One region of the Cupriavidus sp. NPDC089707 genome, then DNA from elsewhere that is predicted to be linked to it. Evidence: riboswitches for the same ligand, from Rfam matches in the RefSeq annotation. Region 1 holds a riboswitch; the other holds the start of a gene.

The links. A riboswitch is a leader RNA that binds a small molecule or an ion and turns the genes downstream of it on or off. The one in region 1 is predicted to bind glycine.
Region 2: another riboswitch for glycine. It lies ahead of gcvT (glycine cleavage system aminomethyltransferase GcvT); the one in region 1 lies ahead of ACIP1U_RS26060 (D-amino acid dehydrogenase).

The regions. Positions count from the first base shown of each region.
Region 1 covers NZ_JBIVHB010000022.1:27,729-33,339, forward strand. The annotation lists gene ACIP1U_RS26045 (TlpA family protein disulfide reductase) at 1-143, opposite strand, end outside; gene ACIP1U_RS26050 (sialidase family protein) at 140-1,375, opposite strand; gene ACIP1U_RS26055 (TonB-dependent receptor) at 1,381-3,624, opposite strand; glycine riboswitch at 3,931-4,032, shown strand; glycine riboswitch at 4,033-4,162, shown strand; gene ACIP1U_RS26060 (D-amino acid dehydrogenase) at 4,217-5,482, shown strand.
Region 2 covers NZ_JBIVHB010000005.1:224,619-231,888, forward strand. The annotation lists gene ACIP1U_RS11080 (L-serine ammonia-lyase) at 1-504, opposite strand, end outside; gene gcvP (aminomethyl-transferring glycine dehydrogenase) at 655-3,585, opposite strand; gene gcvH (glycine cleavage system protein GcvH) at 3,691-4,071, opposite strand; gene gcvT (glycine cleavage system aminomethyltransferase GcvT) at 4,171-5,298, opposite strand; glycine riboswitch at 5,394-5,519, opposite strand; glycine riboswitch at 5,541-5,627, opposite strand; gene ACIP1U_RS11100 (glycine zipper 2TM domain-containing protein) at 5,757-5,984, opposite strand; gene ACIP1U_RS11105 (UvrD-helicase domain-containing protein) at 6,234-7,270, shown strand, end outside.

The DNA of each region.
Region 1 (5,611 bases):
CTGGCGCTGAGCTGCGCGGCACTGGCGGATTCGAAGACCGATACACGTTCGGCCGCGTGCGCCATGCCGGCGACGCCGAGCGCGATCGCGGCGCCCGCCAGCGTGGCGACGAGTTTGCGACGTAACGTCCTACACCCGGTCATGCGCCCTCCTGCGCCAGCGGGAAGACCTGGAAGCCTTCGGCCTCGGTGCGCCACAGCACGTAGGCACGGCCGCCGTGCTGCAGCAGGCGCGGTTGGTCCGAATCGCGCGCGGTGCCGGCGACCTGCCGCGCCTGCCAGGTCTTGCCGCCGTCCTGCGACAGCATCGCCGACAGCCGCGTCTGCTGGCCGTCGAAAGATTTCCACGCCACCACGATGCGATGGTCGTCGAGCGCGACGATATCGGCATGCTGCGCACGCGGGTCGTCCAGCGGACGCTGCGCCTGCAGCTTGCCGTCCTTGAAGCGGCCCACCGATACCGTGGGCTTGCCTGCCTTCACGTTGAACCAGGCCATGTGCAGCGTGCCGTCCGGCGTCACCGCGGCGCCTGGGCCGTGATGCGGGCAGGCATCGATGCGCCAGTCGTCGAAGGTCGCGCGCTGCATGGGCGCGGGCTTGCCGTCGGCGCCGAGCAGCGCCACCGCGTGGTCGCGCGCGTTGGGCGGGAACACATGGCGCCACAGCGCCAGCATCTTGCCGTCCGGCGTCGGCGCCAGCGCGATGCGGCAGCATTCGCATGACTGGTCGGCGACCTTGTAGTCGCCCTGGAAGCTCTTGCCGTGGTCGGCAGAGACCGCGTAATAGATCGCCGCGCCGGCATAGGGCTGCTTGCGCGCCTCGGCGGCGACCACGTCGCGCTTGTCGATCCAGCTGACGAAGACGCGGCCGGCCGGGTCGACCGCGATCGCGTCAAAGCGGTGCGCGATCTGGTCGCGGTTGGCATGCACCGTCACTGGCGCGGCAAAGGTCTTGCCGCCGTCGGTGGAGCGCGCGAAGCGGATAAAGCCGGTGTAGGGCTTGGCCAGCGGCTGGGTCCAGGTGATATAGATCTCGCCGTCGCGCCCCGCCGCTACCTTTGGCCGGCTGTCGTGGTCGGCCGCGACTGGCTCGGGCACGCTGTTGACGTGCTGCACCGGCCCGAAGCTGCGGCCCTGGTCCGTCGACGCGCGTACCGCCACGTGCTGGCCGTCCTTGTAGGCGATCCACAACCGGCCATCTCGATCGAAGGCGGCGCCGGTGCCAAGTTCGCTCTTCGCCTTCGGCGCCGGGCTTTGCGCGCCGTGACCGCCATGAGGCTGCGCCATCGCGGCGAACGCGGTGCAGGCCATCACGCCCGCGGCAAGGATTCGGAAGCTGCGGCGCACGCGCTGCATGGTCAGGGTCGGGCTGGTCACTGCACTCAGAAAGAAAGCTTGGCCTCGGCGTAGAACGTCCGGCCCGGGTAGGGATGGTAGACGAAGTAACGCTCGTCGGTCAGGTTGTCGATGCCAAGCCCGAGGCGCACGTTCCTGGCGGGCTTGTACGTCACCTTGACGTCGAAGGTCAGGAAACTGCTGGTGCCGCCGAAGGTGTCGGGATTGACGTCGCTGTTGTCGAGCGTATTGTACTGCCGCCCCGAATAGGTCATCGCCAGCGTGCCGGTCCATGCCGGCGTGAAGCGGTAGGTGCCAACCAGGTTCGCGCGCCACTTCGGGATGCGATAGAAATACTTGCCCACCGATGCCGGGTTGTTGGCGTTCTCCAGCGTTTTGGAATGGTTGTACGCGCCGCTGGCCGACAGGTCGAAGCCGCTGAACAGCACGTCGCGCCCGTCGTAGGCCAGCTCGATGCCGCGCGTGCGCACGCGGTCGACGTTCTGGAAGCTGGTGACGGTGGGGAACACCGTGGTGTTGGTCTGGCTGACCAGCGCATCGCGGATGTCGTCTTCATACACCGAGACGCGGAAGTACGACCGGTCGACCATGCGCTCGAAGGTCAGGTCCTTCGAGAACGAGCGCTCCGGCTTCAGGTTGGGATCGTTGTTGATCAGCGAGGTGCCGGTAATGCGGCCCTGGAACAGCTCGGCGACGGTCGGGTAGCGGTAGGCCTGGCCGAGCGACAGCCGGCCCAGCCAGTCCTGCCCGATGGCCTTTTCCAGCGCGAGCTTGGGCGACCAGTTGGACTCGCTGCGCACCGGGTACGCGACATTCACGCCCGGCTGGCTGCGGCTGCCGTCATAGGCGCGCCAGTGTTCCCAGCGCACGCCAGGGATCAGCTTCCAGTCCTCGGCGAAGTACCACGCGTCTTGCGCGTACAGTGCCTGCGTCTCGGTCTTGCCGGCAAAGGCGTTGTTGAACGCGGAGATGGTGGCCGCCTGCCAGTCAGAGGTGTTGTAGGTGGTGTTGCTGAGGCGGTAATTATCGTAGTGGTAGCCGAGGGTGACCCAGTGGCCACCCTTGAGTTGCTGCGGGCGGTAGTCGGCCTTCAGGTCGAGCGTGCGCCAACCGGTGCCGTCGCCAAAGGTCACCGTGCCCGGGCCATTGCCTGCAGTGCTGGCGGTGCGGCTGATGTCCTTGCTGACATCGAACAGCGAAGCCACTCCGGAGAAGTTCCACCCGGTTTCGTTGCGCGTGCGCAGGGACAGGCCGTAGAGCCAGCGCGCGTCTTCGCCGTTGCCCGGTGCAAACGCGTTGGCGGGGATGACGTAGCGGAAGCCGCCGATATTGACCGGGCCGCTCGACACCACGTTGCCGTTGGCATCGCGCAGATAGCTACCGGTGGCGCTGGAGCGGTCCTGCTGCCAGTAGGCGGCGGTGAACTGCGCCTGCAGCGTGTTGGTGATGTCGTAGCCGAGCTTGACCTTGAGCTGGTCCTGCACGGTGTGCGTGACGCCCTCGCTGTTGACACCCATCACGGTGCGGTTGGCGCCGGTCTGGTCCTGGTCGAAATACGCGCCGGTGACCGGCTTGTCGGCCGAGGTCGCGCGCACGCTCGAACGCGCCGCGGTGTAGAAGCTCAGCGGCTGGCTCTTGCTGTCCTGCCGGTCGACGCTGACCAGCCACGAGAACGGTCCGACGCGGTCGCCGACGTAGGCGTTGGCATGCACGCCGTTGAAATTGTCGTGTGTGCCGTACAGGTTGAAGCGCTGCGTAAACAGCTGCACGCTGGCATCGCCCTGGAACTTCTCCGGCGTGCGCGTGCTGATCAGCACCGTCGCGCCCAGCGAGTTGCCCGGGTACAGCGCCGAATACGGGCCATACAGCACGTCGACCCGCTCGATCTCCGCGGCATTGACCAGCGACCATCGGGGCGGGAAGGTGAAATCCGAGCCCAGCAGGTTGGACAGCAGCAGGCCGTCGGCATAAACCAGCCCGCGCGCCGACTGGCGCGAGCTGGTGCTGCGCACCGAGATGATCGAATTCATATCGCCGATGAAGCGCTTGCGCACGGCGAGGTTGGGCGCGTACTTGAGCGCGTCTTCGGTGTTGACGACGTTGAAGTCCGCCATGCGCGCGGCGCTGATGCCGTAGGCAGGCGATGGCGTATTGGGCGGCGTGGCGGGCGTTTCGCCGCGCTCGGTCTTGGCCGAGACCACGACTTCCTGCAGGGGCTGCGGCGCGCTGACGGGTCCATCCGCCTGCGCGCCGGCGATGCCGGGGCCCATCAGCGCGGCCGAGGCGGCCAGCGCAATCCGATTTCTTCTCACTGGAATACCTTTCTGTTCTTCTGGCTCGCCCGACCGGTGCGCCGTATCCGGCTCGTGTTACGGCGCGCTTCCTCCCGCGCTTCCTCCGCCTAGCGAGTGCTGGCATTCTAGGCGGCGAGGCGGCTTGACGCAGTGCGACATAGCGCCGCGCCGCACGGAAGTGACTTGACCGATCCATGCGAAGGCGTCTGGCTCCATTCACGTTTACCCGCATATCAATATGCGGCCTTTGTCTCTAGATTTGCCCGGATTGGCTCACACGCCAACGTGATGCTGGGAGAGACTGATCCGGCGGCAGCCGCCGCGGACAGCGCCGAAGGAGCAACCGCCCCGGAAACTCTCAGGCAAAAGGACCGGTATCACGCGTCACAGCACTCTGAAGAATGCCGCCATCGTCAGCCGGCATACCGAAGGAGCAAGCGGCCCCCGCCACCGGTACTACCGGCACCACTGGCGACTGTCGTGAATCTCTCAGGTCTGGAACAGAGGGGGCGTCCGCCACGCATGTCGCGTACGGGCTCCAACTCCGACGTTTCTGGACTGCCAGATCATGAAGACAATCGCCGTCATCGGCGGTGGCATCACCGGTGTCACCACGGCCTACGCGCTCGCCCGGCGCGGATTCTCCGTCACCCTGTTCGAGCGCCACCGCTACGCCGCGATGGAAACCTCGTTCGCCAACGGCGGGCAGCTGTCCGCCTCCAACGCCGAGGTCTGGACGCACTGGTCCACCATCGTCAAGGGCCTGAAGTGGATGCTGCGCAGCGATGCGCCGCTACTGGTCAATCCGCGCCCGGGCTGGCACAAGCTGAGCTGGTTCGCCGAGTTTATCGCCTCGATCCCGCACTACCGCCGCAACACCATCGAGACCGCGCGCCTGGCCATCGCGGCGCGCGAGCACCTGTTCGCGTGGGCGGCGCAGGAAGGCATCGACTTCGACCACAAGCGCGAAGGCATCCTGCATATCTACCGCGACAAGGCGAGCTTCGAGCACGCGGGCCGCGTCTCGGCGCTGCTGGCACAGGGCGGACTGGAGCGCCGCGCAGTGACACCGGCGGAAATGCGCGCGATCGAGCCGACGCTGGCCGGCACCTACTACGGCGGCTATTTCACCGAAAGCGATTCGACCGGCGACATCCACAAGTTCACCAGCGGCCTGGCCACCGCCATCGAGCGCATGGGCGTGCGCTGCCGCTACGGCGAAGACGTGCGCAACGTCACCACCGATGGCCGCAGTGCAAGGGTCACCGTGCAGGAAGCCGCGGGCAGCACCACCATGACCTTCGACGGCGCGGTGATCTGCGCCGGCACCGCCAGCCGTGCGCTGGCCGCCGGGCTGGGCGACCGCGTCAACATCTATCCGGTCAAGGGCTATTCCATCACCGTCAACCTGAGCGACGCCGCCAGCCGCGCCGCAGCGCCGACCGTCAGCCTGCTCGACGACGAAACCAAGCTGGTCACCAGCCGCCTCGGCGACGACCGCTTCCGCGTGGCCGGCACCGCGGAGTTCAACGGCTTCAACCGCGACATCCGCGCCGACCGCATCCGGCCGCTGGTGGAATGGGTGCAGCAGTGCTTCCCCGGCGTCAGCACGCGCAGCGTGGTGCCGTGGGCGGGGCTGCGGCCGATGCTGCCCGACATGCTGCCGCGCGTGGGCCGCGGGCGGGCTCGGTGCGTGTTCTATAACACCGGGCATGGACACCTGGGATGGACGCTGTCGGCGGTGACGGCGGATATGGTGGCGGGGGTGGTGGAACAGGCGCTGGTTCAGCCGAAGGTTTCGGGCGTGGGTTCGGTGGGGCTTGCCAAGGCTTGAGATCGCCAGTTGGGCGTGTCGCTATTGCCAGCGCCGGCCCTCTCCCCCGACCCCTCTCCCGCAGGCGGGAGAGGGGAGCAAGCCGGCGCAGGCGAAGGCGTACGAGCTTGCCACTACCCCCGCGCATAC
Region 2 (7,270 bases), on a different contig from region 1:
CTGCGCGGCGTTAAGCACCTGGGTATTGGGCGCACCCGCCGTGACCACGAAGCCTCCGCCGACCGACAGGTAGCGCGCTTCGCGCAGGCTCGCACCGCTGGCGTCGAAGGCATGGAATTTCATGCCGTTGGGATGCTCGGCCAGTGCCTCGCGGCGGTAGAACGCGATGTGCTCCTTCTCGACGAAGGGCACGAGATGGCGTCCCAGCAGCGACAGCTCGCGCGTCTTGCGCAACGCCGCGATCCTTGTGTCGATGGAGTCGGGGTCGATGGTGTCGGGCGCCTCGCCCATCAGGCCGAGGATCACGCCCTTGTCGGTGCCGTGCCCCTTGCCGGTGGCGCCGAGCGAGCCATATAGCTCGACCCGCACGCTGGCCACCTGCGGCAGCAGGCCGTCGCGCTCCAGCCCCTGCGCGAACATCAGGGCCGCGCGCATCGGGCCCACGGTATGCGAGCTCGACGGGCCGATGCCCACCTTGAACAGATCGAAGACGCTGACTGCCACGGAATGTCTCCAGCAATGGGATGGCCTTGCAGAGGCTCTTGTTAGGCGGTCGAAGTACGGTAACGGACACCGCGGCTGGCGGGCCCGTCATCTTGAGAATAGTGCGACTGCCGTGCCACCGCAGAGGCGATGGCACGGCCCAGGGGTGCGTCAGTCGACCACGTAGTCGCTGACCGGCACGCAGCTGCAGAACAGGTTGCGGTCGCCATACACGTTGTCGGCACGGCCGACCGGCGGCCAGTACTTCTGCGTGCGCAGCGATGCCACCGGGTAAGCGGCTTCCTCGCGCGTGTACTTGTGGGACCACTCGTTGGCGGTCACCACCGCGGCGGTGTGCGGCGCGTGCTTGAGCGGGTTGTCCTCGAGGTCGAAAGTACCGTCGGCGACGCGGCCGATTTCCTGGCGGATCGCGATCATCGCGTCGATGAAGCGGTCCAGCTCATGCAGCGCCTCGCTTTCGGTCGGCTCGATCATCAGCGTGCCCGGCACCGGGAAGCTCATGGTCGGCGCGTGGAAGCCGTAGTCCATCAGGCGCTTGGCTACGTCTTCGTTGCTGATGCCGGTTTCCTTCTGCAGCGGGCGCACGTCCAGGATGCACTCGTGCGCGACCAGGTCGTGCTGGCCGGTGTACAGCACCGGGTAGTACGGCGCCAGGCGCTTGGCCACGTAGTTGGCCGCCAGGATGGCGTTCTCGGTGGCGGCGGTCAGGCCGGCCGAACCCATCATCGCGATATACATCCACGAGATCGGCAGGATGCTGGCCGAGCCGAATGGTGCCGCCGACACGCCGCCGATGCCGCGGTCGTCACGGCGGTAGCCGACGCTGTCCTGGTTAGGCAGGAAGTCTGCCAGGTGCGCGCCGACCGCGACCGGACCCACGCCCGGGCCGCCGCCGCCGTGCGGGATGCAGAAGGTCTTGTGCAGGTTCAGGTGCGACACATCGCCGCCGAACTGGCCAGGTGCGGCGGTGCCGACCATCGCATTCATGTTGGCGCCATCGACATAGACCTGGCCGCCGTGCTTGTGCACGATCTCGCAGATCTGCTGCACGCCCTGCTCGAACACGCCGTGCGTGGACGGGTAGGTGATCATGATCGCCGCCAGGTTCTTGCTGTGCTGCCCGGCCTTCTTCGCCAGGTCTTCCAGGTCGACGTTGCCGTTCTCGTCGCAGGCCACCACCACCACCTTCATGCCGGCCATCTGCGCCGACGCCGGGTTGGTGCCGTGCGCCGACGACGGGATCAGGCAGATGTCGCGGTGGCTCTCGCCGCGGCTGGCGTGATACGCATGGATGATCAGCAGGCCCGCGTACTCGCCTTGCGAGCCCGCGTTGGGCTGCAGGCTGACCGCGGCGTAGCCGGTGGCGGCGCACAGCATGGCCTCGAGCTGATCGATCATCTCGCGGTAGCCCACGGTCTGGTCCAGCGGCGCGAACGGGTGGATCTGGCTGAACTCGGGCCAGGTCACCGGGATCATCTCGCTGGTCGCGTTCAGCTTCATCGTGCACGAGCCCAGCGGGATCATGGTGCGGTCCAGCGCCAGGTCCTTGTCGGCCAGCATGCGCAGGTAGCGCAGCATCTCGTGCTCGGCGTGGTGCGTATTGAACACCGGGTGGGTCAGGTACTCGCTGGCGCGCGCCAGTTCGGCCGGGAAGGCATCATTGGTGACAGCTTCAAGCTTGTCGAAATCGAGGCCCGCCGGCAGCGGCTTGCCTTGCGTGAAGATTTCCCACAGCGCAACCACGTCGTCGCGGGTGGCGGTCTCGTCCAGCGAGATGCCGACGCGCGTGGCGCCGGCATGGCGCAGATTGATGCCGCGCGCGGTGGCGGCGGCGTGGATGGCCTCGGTGTTGAAGCCGGTTTCCAGCGTCAGCGTGTCGAAGAAGGTGGCGTTGGTGCGGGCGAAGCCGAGCTGCTCCAGGCCGGCGGCCAGCGTCGCGGCCAGGCGATGCACACGCTGCGCGATGCGCTTCAGGCCCTGCGGGCCGTGGTACACGGCGTACATCGATGCCATCACCGCCAGCAGCACCTGCGCGGTACAGATGTTGGAGGTGGCCTTTTCGCGGCGGATATGCTGCTCGCGCGTCTGCAATGCCAGGCGATACGCCTTATTGCCTTGCGCGTCGACGGTCACGCCGACCAGGCGGCCCGGCATCGAGCGCTTGAACGCATCCTTTACCGCCATGTAGCCGGCGTGCGGGCCGCCAAAGCCCAGCGGCACGCCGAAGCGCTGCGAGTTGCCCACGGCCACGTCGGCACCCCATTCGCCCGGCGCCGCGATCAGCGTCAGCGCCAGCAGGTCGGCGGCAGCCACCACCAGGCCGCCGGCGGCGTGCACGGCGTCGGCGATGGCGCGGTAGTCATGGATATCGCCGTTCACGCCCGGGTACTGCAGCAGCACGCCGAAGGCGCCCGCCGCAGCGGCGTCGGCGGCGGGGCCGACCTTGACGTCGATGCCCAGCGGCAGCGCGCGCGTGCGTACCACTTCCAGCGTCTGCGGCAGCACGTCGTCGGCGACGAAGAAGGTGTTCGAGTCGTGCTTGTTCACGCGCTGCAGCAGCGTCATCGCTTCGGCGGCGGCAGTGCCTTCGTCGAGCATCGACGCGTTGGCGATATCCAGCCCGGTCAGGTCGGTGACCATCTGCTGGAAGTTCAGCATCGCTTCCAGGCGGCCCTGCGAGATTTCCGGCTGGTAGGGCGTGTAGGCGGTGTACCAGGCGGGGTTCTCGAAGATATTGCGCAGCACGACCGCGGGCGTGACGGTGTTGTAGTAGCCCTGGCCGATAAAGCTCTTCAGCACGCGGTTCTTGCGCGCCAGGCCGCGCAGCCTGGCAAGTGCGGCTTCCTCGCTCAGCGGCTCGGTGAACTCGCCCATCGGCATGCCGTCGCGGCGGCGGATGGCGGCGGGGATGACGGCATCGATCAGCGCAGCGCGGCTGTCGTAGCCGAGCACCTGCAGCATGTGCTGCTGTTCGGGGGTATCGGGGCCGATGTGGCGGGCGGCGAAGGCGTCGCGCGCCTCCAGTTCGGCCAGCGTGGGCCGGTTACCTTGGGCGGCATTCATGGGAAGCGGGGCGTTCATTGGCAAGAACCTCGTGGGGAGCGCTGCGGCAGGTGGTCAGCCGTGCCGCAGCGCTGCAAATGCTGTGTGTCGATCCCGCGTGCAGGATCGACGGGGCCGGGGCGATCAGGCGCCGACGCTGGCCTTGTACGCGTCAGCCGACATCAGGCCGTTGACGTCGTCGCTGTTGGCCGGCTTGAGCTTGAACAGCCAGGCGTCGAAGGCGTCGGCATTGACGCTTTCCGGCGCGGCCGTGGCGGCCTCGTTGACGGCGATTACTTCGCCCGCCACCGGGGCGTAGATGTCGGAAGCGGCCTTCACCGATTCCACCACTGCCAGCGCGTCGCCGGCCCCGACCGACTTGCCCACTTCGGGCAGTTCCAGGAAGACGATGTCGCCCAGCGCGTCCTGTGCGTGGTCGGTGATGCCGATGGTGAGCGTGCCGTCGGCTTCGACGCGCACCCACTCATGCGACTCGGTATATTTGAGGTCGGCGGGGAAATTCATGAAGGTTCTCCGGATTCAGATCTGTTTCTTGTTGGGTGATGCCTGCCCGGCAACGCTGCCGGCAGGCGAGGGCGACCGTTGGGTGAGCGGGTGTTTCCCTTAGCTCACGAGTGCCTTGCCATTACGCACAAACGGCAGTTTAACCACAGTCGCGTTGAGTTTGCGGTCGCGGATCTCCACCTGCACGGTGTCGCCCACGTTCACGCCCTGTGGCAGGCGCGCGAACGCGATCGATTGCGACAGCGACGGGCTGAAGGTGCCGCTGGTGATTTCGCCGTCACCGGCGGGGGTGATGACCTTCTGATGGGCACGCAGCACGCCGCCTTTGTCACGCAGGATCAGGCCGAGGAACTGCTGGCGTGAGCCGGCCGCGGCCAGCGCCGCCTTGCCGGTGAAGTCGCGCTCGCTCTGCAGGTCGACGGTCCAGGCCAGGCCGGCGTCCAGCGGCGAGGTATTGATGTCCATGTCCTGGCCGTACAGGTTCATGCCGGCCTCCAGGCGCAGCGTGTCGCGCGCACCCAGGCCGGCCGGGCGCACGCCCGCGGCACGCAGTTTTTCCCACAGGCCGGCGACGCTGGCGGCCGGCACGACCAGCTCGAAGCCGTCTTCGCCGGTGTAGCCGGTGCGCGCGACCATGATCTCGCCGAGGGCGGGATCATGGACCACGACAGCGTTGAACGGCTTGAGCGCATCGGAAGGTTGGGTCGACGGGAAGGTGCTCCACACCTTGGCGCGGGCGTTGGGCCCTTGCACCGCGACGATCGCCAGCGGCTGCACGCCCGCGGGGGCGACGTCTTCACGGCGCGGGGTGATGGTCACGCCGCTGCCGGTGGCGTCATTGCGCGCGCGGATCCAGTCGATATCGCCGACCGCGGTGCTGGCGTTGACCACCAGGCGGAAACGGTCCTCGGCAAAAAAATAGACGATCAGGTCGTCAATGACGCCGCCTTTTTCGTCGAGCATGCAGGAATAGAGCGCCTTGCCCGGCGTCTGCAGCTTGTCGACGTTGTTGGCCAGCAGGCCGCGCAGGAAGGCGCGGGTATTGGCGCCGTTGAGATCGACCACGCACATGTGCGACACGTCGAACATGCCGGCATCGGTGCGCACGGCGTTATGTTCTTCGATTTGGGAGCCGTAGTTGACCGGCATCTCCCAGCCGCCGAAGTCGACCATGCGGGCGCCGAGGGCGCGGTGGATGGCGTTGAGGGGCGTGGCCTGGAGCGTCATGGAATCCTCGGGGGCAATGTCGGGTTGCGAAAACAAAAAAGGGCCATCCGCCGCAACGATCGCTACGCCGAAATGGCAAGCAATCCGCTGCGGCGGATGACCCCTCTGTCCTCGATACCTGAGAGATTACGAGGCGGATCCTGTGGATCCCCATCCTCGCGCGCCCCTTCGGTGGGCACGCTCGCCATGAATGGTGGGTGCCGCTCTCCAGAGTGCGGCATGCATCGTGTGCATGTTGCATGCCGATCCGAACGGTCCGTGGTGCCTGAGAGTTTTCGGGTGATACCCCTTCGGCGGCGCAGTTCTGCGCGCTCTCCCGGTCGGATGCGCGCAATGTACGGGAGGCCCCGGCCTTTGTCAAACCAAGCCGGACGGCCGCCCGGCGGCTGTACCCGTTCCTGCGCCCCGCCGCCAGGGGCGGACTGAAGCAGGATTGAAGCGAGGGTCTGTCGGGAGACTTACTTTTTCTTGTCGTCGGTCACGACGTTACCAATCACGCCGCCAACGGCCGCGCCACCCAGCGTACCCAGTGCGCTGCCCTCGGTCAGGATGGCACCACCCACAGCGCCCGCGCCCGCGCCGATGGCGGTATTGCGTTGCTTCGGGGTCATGTCCGCGCAACCGGCAAATGCCGCGACCGTCGCGCCGATCAGGGTCACCTTGGTCAATGTCTGCAGGGTTTTCATTGTGGGCTCCGAGTGATGGATATTCCATGTCCGGGACAGGCTCTGGACATAATACTTAGAGCCCGGCGCGCTCCGATTGGCTCCGGCCTTTACGAAGTGTTACGCCGGTGACACAAGGGAGGCCGGTGACGCGGCGCGCGCTGACTGACCGGCCGCGGCCAGCGTGTTAGCATCGACAGCTTTGCCGCTGGGCGCTTGTGCTGCCCCTGGCGCGCCTCGCATTCGCCCCATTTCCCGATCGCCTTTCGCATGAGCCACGGCCTGAATTCCGCCCAATCCGAAGCCGTCCGCTACCTGGATGGACCCTGCCTGGTGCTGGCCGGGGCGGGTTCCGGCAAGACCCGCGTGATCACGCAGAAGATCGCGCACCTGATCGAGGACAAGGGTTTCGAGCCGCGCCATATCGCCGCCGTCACCTTCACCAACAAGGCGGCCAAGGAGATGCAGGAGCGCATCGGCAAGCTGATGGAAGGCAAGACCACGCGCGAGGGCAAGCGCATCCCGCTCAAGCAGCTCACGGTCTGCACCTTCCACTCGCTGGGCGTGCAGATCCTGCGCCTGGAGGCGGAGCACGTCGGACTGAAGCCGCAGTTCTCGATCATGGATTCGGACGATTGCTTCGGCCTGATCCAGGAGCAGCTCGGCACCACCGACAAGAAGTTGATCCGCGGCGTGCAGAGCACGATCTCGCTGTGGAAGAACGGCATGGTCGATCCCGAGGCCGCGATCGCGCAGGCCGCCAATGCCGACGAGCACCAGGCCGCGCTGGTCTACCGCAACTACGTCGCCACGCTGAACGCCTACCAGGCGGTGGATTTCGACGACCTGATCCGTTTGCCCGCGGAACTGTTCGCGCGCAATGAAGCGGTACAGCTCAAGTGGCAGAACCGGTTGCGCTACTTCCTGGTCGACGAATACCAGGACACCAACGCCTGCCAGTACCAGCTGCTCAAGCTGCTGGCGGGCGGCTCGCACCTGCGAGCGCCGGCCTTCACCGCGGTGGGCGACGACGACCAGGCCATCTACGGCTGGCGCGGTGCCACGCTGGACAACCTGCGCGGGCTGCAGACCGACTTCCCCGACCTCAAGGTGATCAAGCTGGAGCAAAACTACCGCTCCACCGTGCGCATCCTGGAAGCGGCCAACGCGGTCATCGCCAACAATCCCAAGCTGTTCGACAAGAAGCTGTGGAGCGAGCACGGCATGGGCGATCCCATCTCCATCCACCCGATGAACGACGAGGAGCACGAGGCCGAGTCGGTGGTGTTCCGCCTGTCGGCGCACAA